DNA from 3 places in the Rahnella sp. CFA14(1/10) genome. Region 2 is predicted to be linked to each of the others. Evidence: predicted binding sites of a transcription regulator. Region 2 holds the regulator's gene; each other region holds the start of a gene.
The links. Region 2 encodes sigma-54, which starts transcription at its own class of promoters, with help from an activator protein. Its sites were predicted from a motif close to GTTGGCACANNTTTCGCTNT; they were not measured.
Positions count from the first base shown of each region.

Region 1: the regulator sigma-54 is predicted to act here: its motif matches at 3,310-3,329, upstream of glnK (P-II family nitrogen regulator).
Region 3: the regulator sigma-54 is predicted to act here: its motif matches at 4,901-4,920, upstream of EVX52_RS00960 (branched-chain amino acid ABC transporter substrate-binding protein).

Region 1 covers NZ_SEWS01000012.1:34,182-40,531, forward strand. The annotation lists gene EVX52_RS21435 (YbaY family lipoprotein) at 1-247, opposite strand, end outside; gene tesB (acyl-CoA thioesterase II) at 517-1,383, shown strand; gene amtB (ammonium transporter AmtB) at 1,535-2,824, opposite strand; gene glnK (P-II family nitrogen regulator) at 2,910-3,248, opposite strand; gene EVX52_RS21455 (SmdB family multidrug efflux ABC transporter permease/ATP-binding protein) at 3,591-5,423, opposite strand; gene EVX52_RS21460 (SmdA family multidrug ABC transporter permease/ATP-binding protein) at 5,383-6,350, opposite strand, start outside.
Region 2 covers NZ_SEWS01000010.1:153,340-159,689, reverse strand. The annotation lists gene EVX52_RS19960 (calcium/sodium antiporter) at 1-373, shown strand, start outside; gene kdsD (arabinose-5-phosphate isomerase KdsD) at 393-1,379, shown strand; gene kdsC (3-deoxy-manno-octulosonate-8-phosphatase KdsC) at 1,396-1,962, shown strand; gene lptC (LPS export ABC transporter periplasmic protein LptC) at 1,959-2,528, shown strand; gene lptA (lipopolysaccharide ABC transporter substrate-binding protein LptA) at 2,506-3,063, shown strand; gene lptB (LPS export ABC transporter ATP-binding protein) at 3,070-3,795, shown strand; gene rpoN (RNA polymerase factor sigma-54) at 3,897-5,330, shown strand; gene hpf (ribosome hibernation promoting factor) at 5,354-5,641, shown strand; gene ptsN (PTS IIA-like nitrogen regulatory protein PtsN) at 5,740-6,222, shown strand; gene rapZ (RNase adapter RapZ) at 6,290-6,350, shown strand, end outside.
Region 3 covers NZ_SEWS01000001.1:195,699-202,048, forward strand. The annotation lists gene EVX52_RS00940 (ABC transporter ATP-binding protein) at 1-334, opposite strand, end outside; gene EVX52_RS00945 (ABC transporter ATP-binding protein) at 331-1,224, opposite strand; gene livM (high-affinity branched-chain amino acid ABC transporter permease LivM) at 1,221-2,507, opposite strand; gene EVX52_RS00955 (branched-chain amino acid ABC transporter permease LivH) at 2,521-3,435, opposite strand; gene EVX52_RS00960 (branched-chain amino acid ABC transporter substrate-binding protein) at 3,608-4,732, opposite strand; gene EVX52_RS00965 (YgdI/YgdR family lipoprotein) at 5,146-5,361, shown strand; gene EVX52_RS00970 (LuxR C-terminal-related transcriptional regulator) at 5,424-6,152, opposite strand.

The DNA of each region.
Region 1 (6,350 bases), on a different contig from region 2:
CCCTGGATGGCGCATCCGCCACCGAAGCATCAGACAATGTCACCGTCAGGACAGCATCCGGTGGCAAAGCAACACGCTGATTGATGAACACACTACCCGATACATTCGGGCCGGTGATCGCAGGTTGAGTGACCGGACTGGCCGCCGTATTCACAGGAGGTTGCTGCGCTGGTGCCTCATGATGCTGCGCACATCCGGCAAGAGTCAGAGACAGCGCGGTTCCACCTACTATCTGCCAAAGTTTCATTGATCGTACTCCCTTTTTATAGTCGCTTGTCGACAAGCCGTAATAAGCGCCGACGATGAATGTAGTGACTTTAACCAGCTTACCTATTAATCATGGCACAAGAATCTGAGGTTTTCCTGTTAACGGCCAAACAGATCTTCTGGCAAAACGGAAGATCCACTATGATTAACAGGTTAGACCTGTCGGTGAAGGCGTATTTCAGAAGATTCCTGCCTGCACTACCCCGAACAACTGAGGTCGATTTCTCTGGTTACTTTCATGAGGCCACTATGAGTCAGGCATTAAAAAATCTGCTGGATCTGCTCGATCTGGAAAAAATTGAAGAAGGGTTGTTCCGTGGCCAAAGTGAAGATTTAGGCTTACGTCAGGTCTTTGGCGGTCAGGTGGTCGGACAGGCATTGTATGCCGCCAAGCAGACTGTCCCGGCGGAGCGGGGTATCCATTCTTTCCACAGCTATTTTTTGCGCCCTGGCGACAGCAGTAAGCCCATCATCTATGACGTGGAAATCCTGCGCGATGGCAACAGCTTCAGTGCACGCCGTGTAAAAGCCGTACAGCATGGAAAACCGATTTTCTATATGACAGCGTCGTTTCAGAGCCAGGAAAGTGGCTTTGAGCATCAGAACGCCATGCCGGATGTACCACCACCGGAAACGCTGGTATCAGAATCCGATATTGCTAAAAATCTGGCGCATCTGATACCGGAAAAATTCCGCGAAAAATTTATCGGCCATAAGCCTATTGAAATGCGTCCGGTGAAGTTTCATAACCCGCTGAAAGGAAGCGTCGAAGAACCTAACCGTGCCGTGTGGTTCCGGGCCAACGGTGAGATGCCAGATGATTTGCGAATTCATCAGTATTTGCTGGGCTATGCATCTGACTTCAATTTCCTGCCTACGGCGCTGCAACCTCATGGCATTGGCTTCCTTGAACCGGGAATGCAGGTCGCGACCATCGACCATTCGATGTGGTTCCACCGTCCGTTCCGCATGGATGACTGGTTGCTGTATGCCGTTGAAAGTACTTCTGCTTCCGGTGCGCGCGGTTTTGTGCGTGGGCAGTTTTATACCCGCGATGGCGTTCTGGTCGCCTCTACGGTCCAGGAAGGCGTTATTCGTCAGCGAAAGCCTGAATAATCTTTATTAAAAAACGTCCTGTGAAAATGGCGCATTAAAAAGGGGCGATATCACTATCGCCCCTTTTGCATATCATCATTATTTTATTGTTCTGTACTGCTTAATGAGAGAGTTAGCGCACTACTTTCTCTGAAATCAGATTACTACTGGCTTATTGGTTGTAAGCATTTTCGCCGTGGCTGTTAACATCCAGACCTTCACGTTCCTGCTCTTCAGGAACACGCAGACCTACAATCATATCAGCCACTTTGTAACCGATGAAGGCCACAACACCGGACCACACCAAGGTCACGCATACGCTGAAGAACTGCACCCACACCTGATGGCCCATGGTCACGCCTTCTGCATAACCTACGCCGCCCAGGGAACTGGAAGTGAACACGCCAGTCAGCAGGCAACCTACGATACCGCACACGCCGTGAACACCGAATACGTCACAGGTGTCATCAACACGCAGCCATTTTTTCAGGGTAACCACACCCCACAGGCCAGTGATACCACCGACCAGACCGATGATCAAAGCACCGCCAACGCCCACCGTACCACATGCCGGCGTGATAGCGACCAGACCCGCGATAGCACCAGAGCTTGCGCCCAGCAGTGAAGGCTTACCACGTACCATCCACTCAACCAGCGTCCAGGACAGGATTGCGCCAGCGGTAGCAATTACCGTGTTCAGGAAAGCCAATGCGGCAACAGAGCTTGCGGCACTTGCTGAACCCGCGTTGAAGCCGAACCAGCCCACGTAGAGGATTGAGGCACCCGTGAAGACCATTGGCAGGTTGTGTGGTTTGAAAGCTTCCTTACCAAAACCGGCACGTTTACCGAGCAGATACGCTCCCACCAGGCCTGCAATTGCGGCGTTAATATGGACAACAGTACCACCGGCAAAGTCCAGCGCACCATCAGCAGCCAGGAAACCACCTGCCCACACCATATGAGCCATCGGGATGTAAGAGAAAGTCAGCCAGATCACCGTGAAAATCAGAACCGCTGAAAAACGTACACGCTCAGCGATACCGCCCACGATCAGCGCCACCGTGATACAGGCAAATGAGCACTGGAATGCAACATGAATCATCTGCGAGAAGGTGCCCGTCACAGAATCCAGTCCAATGCCTTTCATCATGACGTTGCTGAAACCCCCGAAGAACGCATTACCTTCGCTGAAAGCAAGGCTGTAGCCGTAGAGGATCCACAGAACGCAGACCAGAGCAAAGGTGACAATAACCTGAGTCAGCATGGACAAAACGTTTTTCGAACGCAGTAAGCCGCCGTAGAACAACGCTACGCCAGGTACGGTCATGAACAATACCAGCGCAGTACAAATCATCATAAAGGCATTATCAGCGCCGTTTGCCGCTGCTGGTGCTGCCGCCATGGCCAGCGAAGGCAGCAAAGCCACTGCACCAAGCCCCATCATGGATAAAAGTTTTTTCATTATTAACCCACCCCTGTTTCTCAAAACTGTTTTTTCTAATCTGATTTATCTCAAACCGATTGGTGTGAGAGAAAAGAACCTGAAATCACAGTGCTGCTTCGTCGGTTTCACCGGTACGAATACGGATAACACGTTGCAACTCAGCAACGAAAATTTTGCCATCACCGATCTTGCCGGTGTAGGCCGCTTTGCTGATCACGTCGATCACTTCATCAAGCTGATCGTCAGCGATAGCAATGTCGATTTTTACTTTTGGTAGGAAGTTCACGCTGTATTCCGCGCCACGGTAAAGTTCTGCATGACCTTTCTGACGGCCAAAACCTTTAACTTCCGTTACGGTCAGCCCCTGAATTCCAACAGCAGACAGCGCTTCACGCACGTCTTCCAGCTTAAAAGGTTTGATCACCACAGTAACCAGCTTCATTGTGCCACTCCTCGAATTAAGGGCCTGCCGTGAGAGGACTCACGCCCGATACGGATTGAATAAAGCAAAGGATGTGCCAGAGTTGAAATTGGTCACAGATTCATGCAATTCCCACGTAATACGGCATTTTCAGAATAATCGTGACCCTGCGCACAGTTGCCAAATCCTATTCAGCACAGCAGCGTTCGCACCATTTAAGTGCTCATCGCTGCTTTTTAGTGCATCCGGATTGATAAAAAGGTTTTGCCTGCATGAATACAGTGCGGGGAAAGCTAAAAACGGGAAAAGAAAACCGGGGAAAAAAGATAGCCGGTACCGCGGAGAGACGGCACCGGCATAAGATTATGCGTTTTCTGTTGCGGGTGTAATCTGTCCGGCAGAAGCCAATTGCTGCCCGGCAAGTTGCAACTGATACATCTGATAATACCGGCCTTTTTCTGCCAGCAGCTGCAAGTGATTACCCTGCTCAACGGCTTGTCCGCGGTGCAATACCAAAATATTATCGGCATCTACGATCGTTGAAAGCCGGTGTGCAATAACCACAAGTGTAGTCTGCTGACGGATAGCCCGTAATGCGCGCTGAATTGCCTGCTCTGTGCCGGAGTCAATATTGGCCGTTGCCTCGTCAAGGATCAGAATTTCCGGTGCCTGCACCAAAACGCGCGCCATCGCCAGTAATTGCTTCTGCCCGACAGAAAGATTATTGCCCTGTTCTCCCAGACGCGTATTGATACCTTCGGGCATTTCGCGCACCAGCGGTGAGAGCTGGACAATGTCCAGCGCATGCCAAACCTGTGCTTCATCAATATCACGGCCTAACGTGACATTGGCAAATACGGACTCTGCCAGAACGACCGGATCCTGTTGCACCATCGCAATACCTTTACGCAGGCTGGTGTGCGATAAATCGGCGAGGTTACGCCCGTCAACCCGGATCTCACCTTTGTTTAGCGGATAATAGCCCATCAGCAGATTTGCCAGCGTGCTTTTACCGCTGCCGGTATGCCCGACCAACGCGACAAATCCGCGTGAAGGGACGTGCAAAGAAATGTTTTCCAGCACCCATTTATCCGGCAGATAAGCAAAGCTGACGTCTTTGATATCAATCTCACCGCTGGTCAGCAATTTATCATCGGGTCCATACTGCTGCTGCGTCCTGTCCATCAAATCAAAGATACGCTCACCGGCAACCACTGCCTGCTGCATAATCGATTGCTGTGAGGTCAGTTCAATCAGAGGCTCGTTGAGCCGTCCGAGATAATTAATGAAGGCGTATAAAACACCAACGCCTACAGAGCCCTCTGCGCTGAATCCAAAGAGAATGAGCAGACCACATAAAATTAACGAGGAGAATAAACTGAGCAAAGGACGCAACAGGAATCCTTCCAACCGCAGCGTTTGCATACGTGCCATATAGTGCGACTGACTGGCGCGGGCAAGCCGTTCCCCGAATCTTTTCTGCTGGCGGAACTGCTGAATGACATTCATACCGTTGATGACTTCATTGAAACCATCATTAATATCCGCCAGGTAAGCACGTACTTTGCGCACCACCGGCGTACTGTAAATCTGGTACAACCCCATCACAACAAACACGGCCGGGAAGATACAAATCGCCACCGATGCCAGACGCCAGTCGAGACTGAACATCGCCACCAGCATTGCCCCAATCAGGGCAATACTGCGCAAGACTGTCGATACCACAGTCACATACAAATCACGGATAACTTCCGTGTCGTTTGTCACGCGGGAAATCAGCTGACCTACAGGTTGAGTATCGAATGCACTCAGCGGCTGCCGTAGTGCAGCATCCATAACTTCGGTGCGCAGGCGCTGAACGACACCCACCGCAGCACGGTTGAACAACAGTGCCTGAAAATAATGCAGGCTTGCCGCCAGGAATTGCAGGAAAAGAAAGCTTAACGCGAGCAAACTAACCTTCCCCCACGGCATCTCACCTTTAGCCACGTAATGATCAATAAAGAAGCTGATTAAGATAGGGCCGGTCACTTCCGCTGCAGCGGCAATCCATAGCATCAGCACCGCATAAGACAGCGGTGTAGTGTAGGGTTTTCCGTATTTTAACAGGCGCTTTAGCGTTGGCCAAAGCTTCTGAATTTTAATTATTTTTTGTTCAGCCACGGTGTTCCGGCTCCTTTTCCTGCGGCACATCATCCAGCGCGGCTTCTAATTGCTGATAACGGAACATATCGCGGTACCAGCCGGGTTCTGCAGCAAGCTGATCATGATTGCCACGCTGTGAAATACTCCCCTGACTGAACACCAAAATTTCACTGGCTTCGGTCAGTGCTGAAAGTCGATGAGCACTGATGATCACCGTACGGTCACTGCCCCACTGGCGAAGATTGTGCAGGATCTGGTGCTCTGTCCGTCCATCAACGGCGGATAAAGCATCATCAAGGATCAGAATTTCAGCTTTGAGGAGCAGTGCACGTGCAATCGAAATACGCTGCTTCTGACCACCGGAAAGCATGACGCCACGCTCGCCGACTTCAGTGTCATATCCCTGAGGCAATCGCAGAATATCGTCATGAACGCTGGCGAGACGCGCGGCTTCTTCAATCTCTTCCTGCGTGGCATCAGGTCTTCCGAGCGCGATATTCTGCGCGACAGTGTCTGAAAACAGGAAAGGCGTTTGGCTGACAACAGCCAGACGGGCACGCCAGTCATCAAGCTGAATTTCTTTAAGGGATAATCCGTGATAACGCACATCCCCGTCAGTGACATCGAACTGGCGCTGAAGGAGTGCCAACAGCGTGCTTTTACCGGAACCTGTCGGACCGCATAGCCCCAGCATTTGCCCAGGTTGCAGGGAAAAATTGACCGACGTTAACGCAGCGTGGCTATTTTCCGGATAATGGAAATCAGTGATGCGGGCTTCCAGCACCGCACGCTCTGCCGGTAGGGGGATGATGCCATCCACAACAGAGGGGGCTTCCTGCAACAGGCTACGAATACGACTGTAGGCCGCACTGCCACGTTCGACGATGTTAAACATCCAGGCGAGCGCAAGCATCGGCCAGATCATCAGGCCAAGGTACATGACAAAGCTGGTGAGTTCACCCAGCGTCAGGTGACCAT
Region 2 (6,350 bases):
TTATCTGGGTGTCAGCGAACTGGTGATCGGCCTGACGGTCATCGCCATCGGTACCAGTCTGCCGGAACTGGCGACCTTTATCGCCGGTGCTATCAAAGGCGAAGATGACATTGCGCTGGGTAACATCATTGGCGCAAACATTTTTAATACCTGTCTGGTGCTGGGATTACCCGCGCTGGTGGCACCAGGTTCGTTCAACCCGGACGCATTTCATCGCGATTATTGGGTCATGCTGGCGGTCAGCGTGGTGCTTTCCGGGCTATGCCTGATGCGTAAACACCGTATCGGCCATTTAGCCGGTGCATTATTGCTGTGTGGATTTATCGCCTATATGGCAGTGCTGTTCCTGTTACCAGACAGCATTGCCTTCTGAACTCTGTCAGGAACCGACTATGGCTAACGATACCTTCGCCCCCGGTTTTGATTTTCAGGCCGTCGGACGTGATGTACTGAAAACAGAACGTGAAGGACTTGAGCAGTTAGATCAATACATTAACGGTGATTTTACCCGCGCCTGCGAAAAAATTTTCGCCTGCAATGGCAAAGTCGTTGTCATGGGCATGGGCAAATCCGGTCATATTGGCCGTAAGATGGCCGCCACCTTTGCCAGTACAGGCACTCCGGCCTTCTTTGTGCATCCCGGTGAAGCCAGCCACGGTGACCTGGGCATGGTGTCAAAGCAGGATGTCGTCATTCTGATTTCCAACTCCGGTGAAGCCCATGAAATTCTGGGGCTGATTCCGGTACTCAAACGCCTGGGCATTACGCTTATCTGCATGACGTCTAACCCTGAAAGCACGATGGGAAAAGCGGCGGATGTCCATCTTTGTGTAAAAGTGCCCAAAGAAGCCTGCCCGCTGGGGCTGGCACCGACCAGCAGCACCACAGCGGTGCTGGTGATGGGCGATGCTCTGGCTGTCGCACTGCTGGAAGCTCGCGGGTTCACACCGGAAGATTTCGCCCTGTCACACCCTGGCGGAGCACTGGGTCGCAAGCTGTTGCTTCGCGTCAGCGATATCATGCACACCGGAGATGAGATCCCGCACGTCAGCCGCGAGGCGTCGTTACGGGATGCGTTGCTGGAAATCACCCGTAAAAATCTGGGCATGACGGTTATCTGCAACGATTTGATGAAAATCGAAGGGATTTTTACCGATGGGGATTTGCGACGCATCTTTGATATGGGTGTCAACATCAATACGGCATCAATTGCGGATGTGATGACGACAGGCGGCATTCGCGTACGTCCGTCACTGCTGGCAGTTGATGCGCTGAATTTAATGCAGGACAAACACATCACGTGTGTGATGGTTGCTGATGGTGACCAGTTGCTGGGTGTGTTACATATGCACGATATGCTGCGCGCTGGCGTAGTTTAATTGAGGAATTCCCTAAATGAGTAATAGCGCAGCCCTGGCGGAAACCTGCTACGGTCCGGTCAGTACGCAAGTGCTTGAACGGGCGAAAGCGGTCCGCCTGCTGATTTGCGATGTCGATGGCGTCATGTCTGATGGCCTGATCTATATGGGAAATCAGGGAGAAGAGCTGAAAAGTTTCAACGTTCGCGATGGTTACGGTATCCGCTGCCTGCTGACATCCGGCATCGAAGTCGCGATTATTACAGGCCGCAATGCAAAATTACTGGAAGATCGCGCTAAAACTCTGGGTATTCGCCACTTGTATCAGGGCCAGTCGGATAAGCTTTTGGCCTTCCGCGAACTGTTAGATACACTGTCTCTTCGGGCCGAAGAAGTGGCATACATTGGTGATGACCTGATTGACTGGCCGGTGATGGCCGAAGTGGGTCTTTCTGTGGCGGTTCAGGATGCACATCCTGTTTTGTTACCAAAAGCGCATTATGTTACCCGTATCGCTGGCGGGCGTGGTGCAGTTCGCGAACTGTGTGATTTGATTCTGCTGGCGCAGGGCAAGCTGGAGGACGCCAAAGGGCTGTCGATATGAGTAAAGCAAAACTTTGGGTTATTCTGGCGCTTACCGCCATTGTCCTGGTGCTGATTGGCTGGTCATTGTCTGACAACAGCGATGATGTTCCGCAGGTGGTTAACGATCAGGATCCGACTTATCAGACTTCCCACACCGTTACGATGGTATATGACCCGATGGGCAGCCTGACGTATAAACTGGTGTCAGACGAGGTAAAATATTACACCACGGATCAGGTGTCGTGGTTTACTCATCCGGTCGCGACCATGTATGACAAGAACAAAGTAGCCACCTGGGTATTACGTTCCGATAAAGCGAAACTGACTCAGGATAAGATGCTTTATCTCTATGGGCATGTGCAGGCCGATAGCCTGACGCCTGAGACATCACAGCTGCAAAGAATCAAAACGGACAATGCACAGGTTAACCTGACGACACAGGACGTTGCCTCAGACGATGAAGTGACGCTTTATGGTACAGGTTTTACATCTAACGGCATGAAAATGCGTGGTAATCTGCGTGATAAAACAGCAGAGCTGATCGAAAAGGTATCGACTTCCTATGAAATTCAAAGCAAAAAATAAAATCCGTGATCTTCTGATCGTCAGCTCATTGTTAGCCGTCAGCGTTCCGGCATTTGCCTTAAAAGACGACACAACGAAACCGATCACCATTGACTCGGCAAATCAGGCACTTGACGTCAACACCAATACCGCGACGTTTACCGGCAATGTGGTGGTGAATCAGGGCACGATCCAGGTTAAAGCCGATAAAGTGGTGGTGATACGTCCGCAGGGTGTGTCCGGTAAAGAAGTGGTAGAAGGTTACGGTAACCCGGTGACGTTCTATCAGATGCAGGACAACGGTAAACCGGTAAAAGGCCATGCCCAGAAAGTCCGCTACGAAGTGGAAAATGACCTCGTCACGCTGACCGGCAATGCTTACCTTGAGCAACTGGACAGCAATGTGAAAGGCGACCGCATTACTTATCTGGTACAGAAACAGCAAATGGAAGCTTTTAGTGATAAGGGTAACCGTGTGACGACCGTTCTGGTCCCTTCGCAGCTGCAACAAAAAGCGCCTGCAGCGGGCGGCCAGCCGACCAAAAAGAGTAACTGATATTTTATGGCTAAATTAATCGCAGAGAATCTCGCCAAGGCATACAAAGGCCGTAAGGTCGTTGAAGATGTCAGCCTGATGGTCAACTCGGGTGAAATCGTCGGGTTATTGGGCCCAAATGGTGCGGGTAAAACCACCACCTTTTACATGGTCGTGGGCATTGTCCAGCGCGATGCGGGCCGTATCATCGTTGATGATGAAGACATCAGCCTGCTGCCGCTGCATACCCGCGCCCGTCGCGGTATTGGTTATCTTCCGCAGGAAGCCTCCATATTCCGTCGTCTCAGTGTATTTGATAACCTGATGGCGGTGCTGCAGATCCGTGATGATCTGACCAAAGAACAGCGTAATGACCGCGCGAATGAATTAATGGAAGAGTTCCATATTTCTCATTTGCGCGATAACCTCGGTCAGTCACTGTCCGGTGGTGAACGACGTCGTGTGGAAATTGCCCGTGCGCTGGCAGCAAACCCTAAATTCATCCTGCTGGATGAACCGTTCGCCGGGGTTGACCCGATTTCCGTTATCGACATTAAAAAAATCATTGAGCATTTACGTGACAGCGGCCTCGGCGTACTGATCACTGACCATAACGTGCGCGAAACACTCGACGTTTGTGAACGCGCGTATATTGTCAGTCAGGGGAAATTGATTGCCCACGGCACGCCAGCCGACATTCTTGCTGATGAACAAGTTAAACGTGTTTATCTTGGTGAAGAATTCCGTCTGTGATCTGTGCCGCCGGAACCGTGCCTGTTTCCACCTACACTGAAACAGGCCGTCTCTGACAGAAGTGTTGCCGTTTTCACTCATCAACGGAATTAAGCCAAGATATGAAGCAAGGTTTGCAACTCAGACTCAGCCAACAACTGGCTATGACTCCCCAGTTACAACAGGCCATCCGCTTGTTGCAACTGTCCACGCTTGAGCTCCAGCAGGAGATCCAACTCGCGCTGGAGAGCAACCCTCTGTTGGAACAAACTGACCTTCATGAAGAAATCGACTCGGTAGAAGCCACCGACAGCGAGGGGTTAGACACCCGCGAGGCGCTCGAGCAAAAAGATATGCCGGAAGAATTGCCGCTCGACGCGACCTGGGATGAGATTTACACCGCAGGCACGCCGTCCGGTACCGGTAATGATTACAGCGACGACGAGCTGCCCATTTATCAGGGTGAAACTACCCAGACCCTTCAGGATTACCTGATGTGGCAGGTTGAGCTGACGCCGTTTTCTGATACTGATGCCGCGATTGCCACATCAATTGTCGATGCGGTGGATGACACCGGTTACCTGACCGTCTCCCTTGAAGACATCCTCGAAAGCGTCGGTGATGAAAACATCACGATGGACGAAGTTGAGGCCGTGCTTAAACGCGTTCAGCGTTTTGATCCGGTGGGGGTGGCAGCACGTGACCTGCGCGATTGTCTGCTGATCCAGCTGTCTCAATATGCCACTGACACGCCTTTCATCACTGAAGCCCGTCTTATCATCACCGAACATCTCGATTTGCTGGCGAACCATGATTTCCGCGCACTTATGCGATCAACCCGGTTAAAAGAAGATACACTCAAAGGAGCGATGCTTCTGATCCAGTCTCTGGATCCGCGTCCGGGTCAGTCGATCAATACCGGCGAATCCGAATACGTGATCCCGGATGTGCTGGTGCGTAAAGTGTCAGGGGTCTGGACGGTAGAACTCAATTCCGACAGCATTCCGCGTCTGAAGATTAACCAGCAGTACGCCGCGATGGGTAACTCCACACGCAGCGACAGCGACGGGCAATTTATCCGCAGCAACCTGCAGGAAGCCAAGTGGTTAATTAAAAGCCTGGAAAGCCGTAACGACACGCTGTTGAAAGTGACGCGCTGCATCGTTGAGCAGCAGCAGGCGTTCTTTGAACTGGGTGAAGAATTTATGAAACCTATGGTGCTGGCCGATATTGCCAGTGCCGTGGAAATGCACGAATCGACGATTTCACGCGTGACGACACAAAAGTTCCTGCACAGTCCGCGTGGTATTTTCGAACTGAAGTATTTCTTCTCCAGCCATGTCAGTACAGACAGCGGCGGCGAGGCATCGTCAACCGCGATCCGGGCGCTGGTGAAGAAATTAATCGCAGCGGAGAATCCTGTAAAACCGCTCAGTGACAGCAAGTTAGCAACCCTGCTTTCCGATCAGGGAATTATGGTTGCGCGCCGGACTGTCGCCAAATACCGAGAGTCTTTGTCCATCCCGCCCTCAAACCAACGTAAACAGTTAGTTTGACCTCAACAGAGAAGGAAGACATTATGCAGCTCAACATTACCGGACATCACATTGAGATCACGGATCCCCTGAGAGAGTTCATCACGTCGAAACTGGCTAAGCTCGAGCAGTATTTCGACAGGATTAATCAGGTGTATGTGGTGTTGAGCGTGGAAAAGGTGCAGAAAGTAGCGGAAGCCACTTTGCATGTGAACGGAGGCGAATTACATGCCACCTCGGAACATCAGGATATGTACGCAGCGATTGATGGGCTGGTTGATAAACTGGCCCGACAGCTGAATAAACATAAAGACAAACTGAAACAGCACTGACATTCATGTAGCCAACCCTGTGCTACAAACCTTCGGGCATCGGCTTGTGACCTTCGGGAAACGAGCCGATATAGCTTTAAGGGTGAAACAGCGCAAAAGTGAAAGATGACATGATTAACGATACTGCAATGCAATTAACGTCGGTGCTTAATGCCGAATGCACCAAAAGCGGCGTTCATTGCGCCAGCAAAAAACGCGCACTGGAAATCATCAGCGAGCTGGCCGCCAAACAATTAAATTTGTCGCCACAGGTGATTTTCGACGCTATTTTGACCCGCGAACGTATGGGGAGCACCGGGATCGGTGCCGGGATCGCCATCCCGCACGGTAAGCTGGAAGAAGACACTTTACGTGCCGTTGGCGTGTTCATTCAGCTTGAACAGCCGATAGCTTTTGACGCCATCGATAATCAGCCGGTAGATTTGCTTTTTGCCTTGCTGGTACCGGCAGATCAATGTAAAACCCATTTACATACATTATCTTTAGTCGCGAAGAAATTAGCTGATAAAACAGTATGTCGCCGTCTGCGTGGTGCGCAAAGCGACGAAGAACTGTTCCAGATAATGACTGAAAACGAATAAATTGCTGATTCCCGGTACGGTGCCGGGAAAATGAATTCTGAACACTGAATGCCAGGGGAGTGTCACCATGGTGCTGATGATTGTCAGCGGCCGTTCCGGTTCCGGGAAGTCGGTTGCCCTACGGGCAT
Region 3 (6,350 bases), on a different contig from region 2:
GCTGATTCCCGACAGGAATGGTGCCCATCAGTAAATTTTCTTCCACGGTCATATCCGGAAAAACGCGCCGCCCTTCCGGCGATTGTGCAATTCCCGCCGAGGCCACAAAGTGTGTCGATTTGCGGCTGATATCTTCTCCGCGAAACAGGATTTGCCCGCTCTGTATGCGTGGCTGACCGAATATCGACATCAGCAGCGTTGATTTCCCGGCACCATTGGCGCCGATCAGCGCCACGGTTTCTCCCTGATTCACCTTCAGAGACACCTGCTGCAATGCCTGAATCGCCCCGTAATACACATTCACATCGCGAAATTCCAGCATCGCGTCGCTCATAAGCTGACCTCGTCATCTTCATCAGCACCCAGATACGCGGCGATGACCTTTTCATCATTCTGAATAACCTGCGGTATGCCTTCGGCAATCACGTCGCCGTGGTCGAGCACGATAATGTGGTCGGAAATTTCCATTACCATGCCCATATCATGTTCTATCAACAGGACGGTAATATCGTGATGATCGCGCAGGAAGCGGATAATTTTACTCAACGTACGTGTTTCCACCGGATTCAGACCGGCAGCCGGTTCGTCCAGGCAAATCATTTCCGGCGCGGTACACATTGCGCGGGCGATTTCCAGCCGCCGCTGCTGACCGTAAGACATCTCCCCCGCCAGCCGGTTGGCGCAATCGACCAGTTCCACCACCTCCAGCCAGTAAAATGCGCGGTCAAGCGCCTGATTTTCAGCCCGGCGATAACCGGGTGTATTGAGCACGCCCGCAATCAGGTTGCGGTTAGTCTGCATGTGCTGCGCCACCAGCAGGTTTTCAACCACCGACATCTCACGAAACAGCCGGATGTTCTGAAAAGTTCGCGCCAGCCCGGCGCGGTTGACCAGGTGCGTACCACCGAACATTTTGTAGAAAATACGTTTGCCCAGCTGCGCCGGTTTAATCCAGTCATCCGGCTGAAATTTCTGTCCGAGCACCTGGATCACATTGGTGGTGCGCCGGCATGTATTGAGCAAAATATTGCCGCCGGACGCTTTATAGAAACCGGTAACGCAATTAAATACCGTGGTTTTCCCTGCCCCGTTCGGGCCGATCAGCGCGGTAATCGAACCGCGTCTCACCGCAAGATTCACATCGTTCAGCGCCTTAATACCGCCGAAATGCATACGCAAATGTTCAACACTGAGGATATTGTCATCGGCTAACGCTTCGCTCATGGTGCGACTCCTTTGCGCACGGCAAACCCGTTGCGGCTGATGCGGATTAAGCCGCGCGGCCGCCAGATCATCATCACCACCATTAATACGCCAAACAGCAATACGCGATATTCAGCAAAGCTGCGTAACAGTTCCGGCGCGACGGTCAGCACAAATGCTGCCAGTACCACGCCGATGGTTGAACCCATACCGCCCAGCACCACAATCGCGAGGATCAGGGCAGATTCGAAAAAGGTGAAAGACGTCGGGTTAACGAAACCCTGATACGTGGCGAAAAACACCCCCGCAATACCGGCAGTGGACGCGCCGAGCGTAAAGGCAGACAGTTTGACCAGCACATGATTGAGCCCCATCGCACGGCAGGCAATTTCATCCTCACGCAACGCTTCCCACGCCCGGCCAATCGGCATGCGGGTCAGCCGGTGTTTGATAAACAACACCAGCAACACCACCAGAACCAGCACGGCATAGATGAAGATAAATTTCATGTTCGGGTTATAAGTCAGATGAAAAAACTCGTGGAACGGCACGCCGCCTTCCTTCGCCCGCCGGCCAAATTCCAGACCGAAAAAAGTGGGTGGAGGGGCGGATACCCCGTTAGGGCCACCGGTGAAAGATAACCAGTTGGTCAGCACCAGCCGGATAATTTCACCGAAACCTAACGTCACGATCGCCAGGTAATCACCGTGCATACGCAGCACCGGGAAACCCAGCAAAGCGCCTGCCAGTGCGGCCATCACCGCCGCCAGCGGCAGCATCGACCAGAACCCCAGCCCGAGGTACTGATATCCCAGCGCCAGTCCGTATGCACCAATGGCGTAAAACGCCACGTACCCTAAGTCGAGCAAACCAGCCAGACCGACCACGATATTCAGTCCCAGGCCGAGCAGGACATAAATCAGCCCCAGAATGGCAACCGTCAGAATATATTTGGTGGCGACGAACGGAAAGAAAATCGCCAGCACGAGGAGCAGTGGAATAATCCAGCGCAGATTGCTTTTGTCATCCGGCGCGCGGACATACACACCCGCGCTGTCAGATTCGAAACGCGCACGCATTTTCTGTCCGGCCCTCGTTTCTAAAAATACACTGAGCAGGAAGCGGCCGGACATCACCGCCACAATCATCCAGACCAGGCGCTGACTATGGAAATTAAAACTGTAGCCATCGAGCACCACGCCAACCACCGGCCCGAAAATAATCAGCGCCACCAGCCCGGCAAAAATGGCATCCAGCAGACAGCGTTTCAGTGAAAAGCCACTGTTCACAGCAGTTTGTGACATCATTTTATTTTCCTCACACTTTCGTCACGACCGGACGGCCCAGCAGGCCCTGAGGGCGGAAAATGAGGATCACCACCAGCAATCCAAAGGAGAATACGTCTTTATAATCGGAATTCACCATGCCTGAGAACTGCGCTTCGGCGATCCCCAGGATCAGCCCGCCGAGCATCGCGCCCGGTAATGAGCCGATCCCGCCAAGCACCGCGGCGGTGAAGGCTTTGATGCCGATGATGAATCCGGCATAGAAATCGAACGTGCCGTAGTTCATGGTCACCAGCACCCCGGCCAGCCCGGCCATCGCGGCACCCATCATGAAGACCAGCGAAATGATACGGTCAGTATTAATGCCCAGTATCGAAGCCATTTTTCTGTCCTGCTGCACGGCGCGACACATCCGCCCGAGTCTGGTGTGGCTGATAATCCACGATAAAACCAGCATGCCCACCAGTGATGCCAGCAGGATGAAAATTTTGGTGTAGGTCATCTGGACAAAACTTTCGCCGATATGAAAACGGAACGCGCCATCCAGCAGGGTCGGAATACCTTGCTGCCGCGGCCCCTGACTGATCTGGGCGTAATTTTGTAAGATAAGCGACATGCCGATAGCAGAAATCAGCGGTGCAAGGCGGGTCGAATTACGCAACGGCTTATAGGCAATGCGCTCAATTGCCCAGCCGTAAACGCCGGTGACCACGATGGTGAACACCAGAGTGCCCAGGATCAGTAGCGGAAAAGAGTGAAGTCCGAAGAAAGAGAGCAGTGCCAGCGCAATGGCGCAGAGGTAAGCTGAAATCATATACACTTCGCCGTGTGCGAAGTTAATCATGCCGATAATACCGTAAACCATGGTGTAGCCGATGGCGATCAATCCGTAAACAGCACCCAGCGTGATGCCATTAAATAACTGTTGCAGAAAGAATGAATCCATAAATACGCAGTCTCTTTTTGTGACCGCGCCCGGCTAAGGCGCATTCATTAAAGCGAATAAAACATTATCGCTACAGCCGTCCGGACCCGGTCAGCGCACAAGAACCGTCGCGTACATAGAATACGTAAGGTCACTGAGCACTGCCCGGGTTCAAATGGCAAATAAGCGTGCTTTATTCTTTCACTTCCTGATATTTGCCTTTGTCATCCCACTTATAAACCACGTAATCCGAAACTTTCAGATCGCCTTTGCTGTCCCAGGCTTTTTTGCCCATGACAGTATCCACGCTGTTGGCTTTCAGCCATTGGCTGGCTTTGGCGGAATCGCTGCCGCCGGTGGCTTTGAACGCTGCGGCAATGGCCTGAACGGAGGCATAGGAATAAAGGGTATAACCTTCCGGCTCAAACTTGCTGGCACGGAATTTATCGATGACCGCTTTACCTTCCGGGATCAGGCGCGGGTCTTTACCAAAGGTCATCAGGATGCCGTTGGTGTATTGCGGGCCACCTGCGGCGGTGACCATTTCTTCGTTCACGATGCAGTCACCGGAGAAGAAGGTGGCCTGCACGCCCTGCTCACGCATCTGGCGCACCAGCGGACCGGCCTCCGGATGGCAACCGCCGAAGAACACCACATCCGGTTTCTGCGCACTGATTTTGGTGACCAGCGCGTTAAAATCTTTTTCACCTCGCGACAGCCCTTCGTACATCACTTCCTTCACGCCACGCTTGTTGAGCGCCGCTTTGGTGGCATCCGCCAGCCCCTGCCCGTAGGTATCTTTATCATGGATAATGACCACTTTTTTGGCTTTCAGCTTGTCAATGATGTAATCGCTGGCAACCTGCCCCTGCTGGTCGTCACGTCCACACATGCGGAACATATCGCTCATGCCACGTTCGGTGATTTGCGGGTTGGTTGAACCCGGTGTGATGGCGATAATTCCGGCATCGTTATAAACCTCGGACGCTGGCATGGTAGAAGATGAGCAAAAATGCCCGACAACCGCCTGCACTTTATCCTGATCAACAAGACGGTTCGCCACCGCAACGGCCTGTTTCGGTTCGCAGGCATCATCACCCTGCACTAGTTTGATTTTCTCGCCGTTAATTCCGCCTGCGGCATTAATGTCATCAGCGGCCTGTGTGGCACCATGCCAGTACTGATCGCCATAGGTGGCATTCGGGCCGGTGAACGGGCCGGCGACGCCAATCACGATATCCGCACGCGCAGAAAACGCCGTGACCAGACAGCCTGCCAGCAACAAAGAAAGAGGACTTTTAATAAATTTCATCGACATCATCATGATCCTTAGGACTGAGTTAATGCAAAACGGGTGAAGGAAAACGCATGTAGCAAAAACACCAACACGAAGTCGTCATCTGAAAATGTGAAATTTAATGCTTAATCTTGAGACTGAGGATTCCCCGCTTATCACCAGGGGTGAAAACATCAAAGGTAAGAGACATAAGCAAAATATCTGCCAGTGTTACAGAACCTTTGAGAATGTTACGGGTTATGTGAGTATAGATAGCGGCGCAAGAGCGTTACGAACAAGTCACAGAAACAACGACGGGATCACATCGCACCGTGCTGGTGCACAATCGTGGTTTTGCACGCACTATTACGCTTAGTGACATTTTTATTCTTTGCTTCTTACGGCAGTTTGTTTTGTAATGCCGGCAAATGATTGCAACAGGAACCTGCTGAACAATGAAGAAATTATTCTGCCTGACGGCCGGGGTTCTGGCCCTGGCATTAACCGGCTGTGCCAGCGATTATGTGATTAATACGAAATCCGGCGACCAGTTTTTCGCCCACGGTGAACCGGATCGTGACCGCGATACCGGTATGACCAGCTATACCGACATGAACGGCGATTATCACCTGATGAACACCAATGATATTGCGGGTATTGTGAAAAAGTAGGTAAGACGGGGCCAGTCATCTGACACGAAGGCAAAATGTGGCCTGCCAGTGACAGGCCCGTTTTATTTAATAATATTGGCTCTCATGGCTTTCATTATCACCTGCACTCTATTTTTAGCCCCAAGTTTGGTCATGCAATTGTTAATGTGAAATACTGCTGTTCTTTCTGAAATTGACAGAATCCGGCTTATTTCCCAACTGGTTTTCCCTTCCGCAAGCCAGACCAAACATTCACGTTCTCTTGAAGTCAGTATTGCTGGCGGCGTTAAATCACCTATCTTATCAATAAGTTTATTATTAAAATCCATTAAAAATTGATTATTAAGTTTGTGCAAATACACTGTAATCATTCCAATAATATTCATGGATTCCTTTTGCGAAACAAATATATCTTCTTTTCGTGCCACACTGAGCACGCCTATATACTGGTCATTTATCGGTAAAGACATGGAATATCCATACCGGATACCATGCGCCTTCGCACAATTTAAAAAGCGATCACTTCCCGAAAGCGACACACTGCTCCATATATGAGCTTGCTGATAATTCTGAGCCTTATTAATAATAGGGTCTATTTTATGAAACCCATTTTCCATATATTGCCGGCGCCAGCTGGCGTTAAAACCTTCAAGAATAAAAAAATCATCGAAGCCTTTTCTCGGCGTTATAACATAAGCATAGCTGTCGAATCGAATTGAGTATAACCACTTATCCAAAGTTAATTTTATCTGGTCATCCATACAATAATTTAAGTCGCTGAATTTCGTGCAAATGCAATCTCCAGGGAACATTTCCCTCTGCTCATCCAAACACAGCGTTGCAATGATTATAGGAAGGCTCGATTGCCTGTCAATTAAACTGCCTGCAATACCTGTAATAAGTATCAGGTTTTTGATTTTTTTTAGTTTATTTAATTTAACTTATTGAAATTAAAAAATAAAAAATTAACAGGCCAATTTGCACAACACAGAATTACAGCCAAAATAATT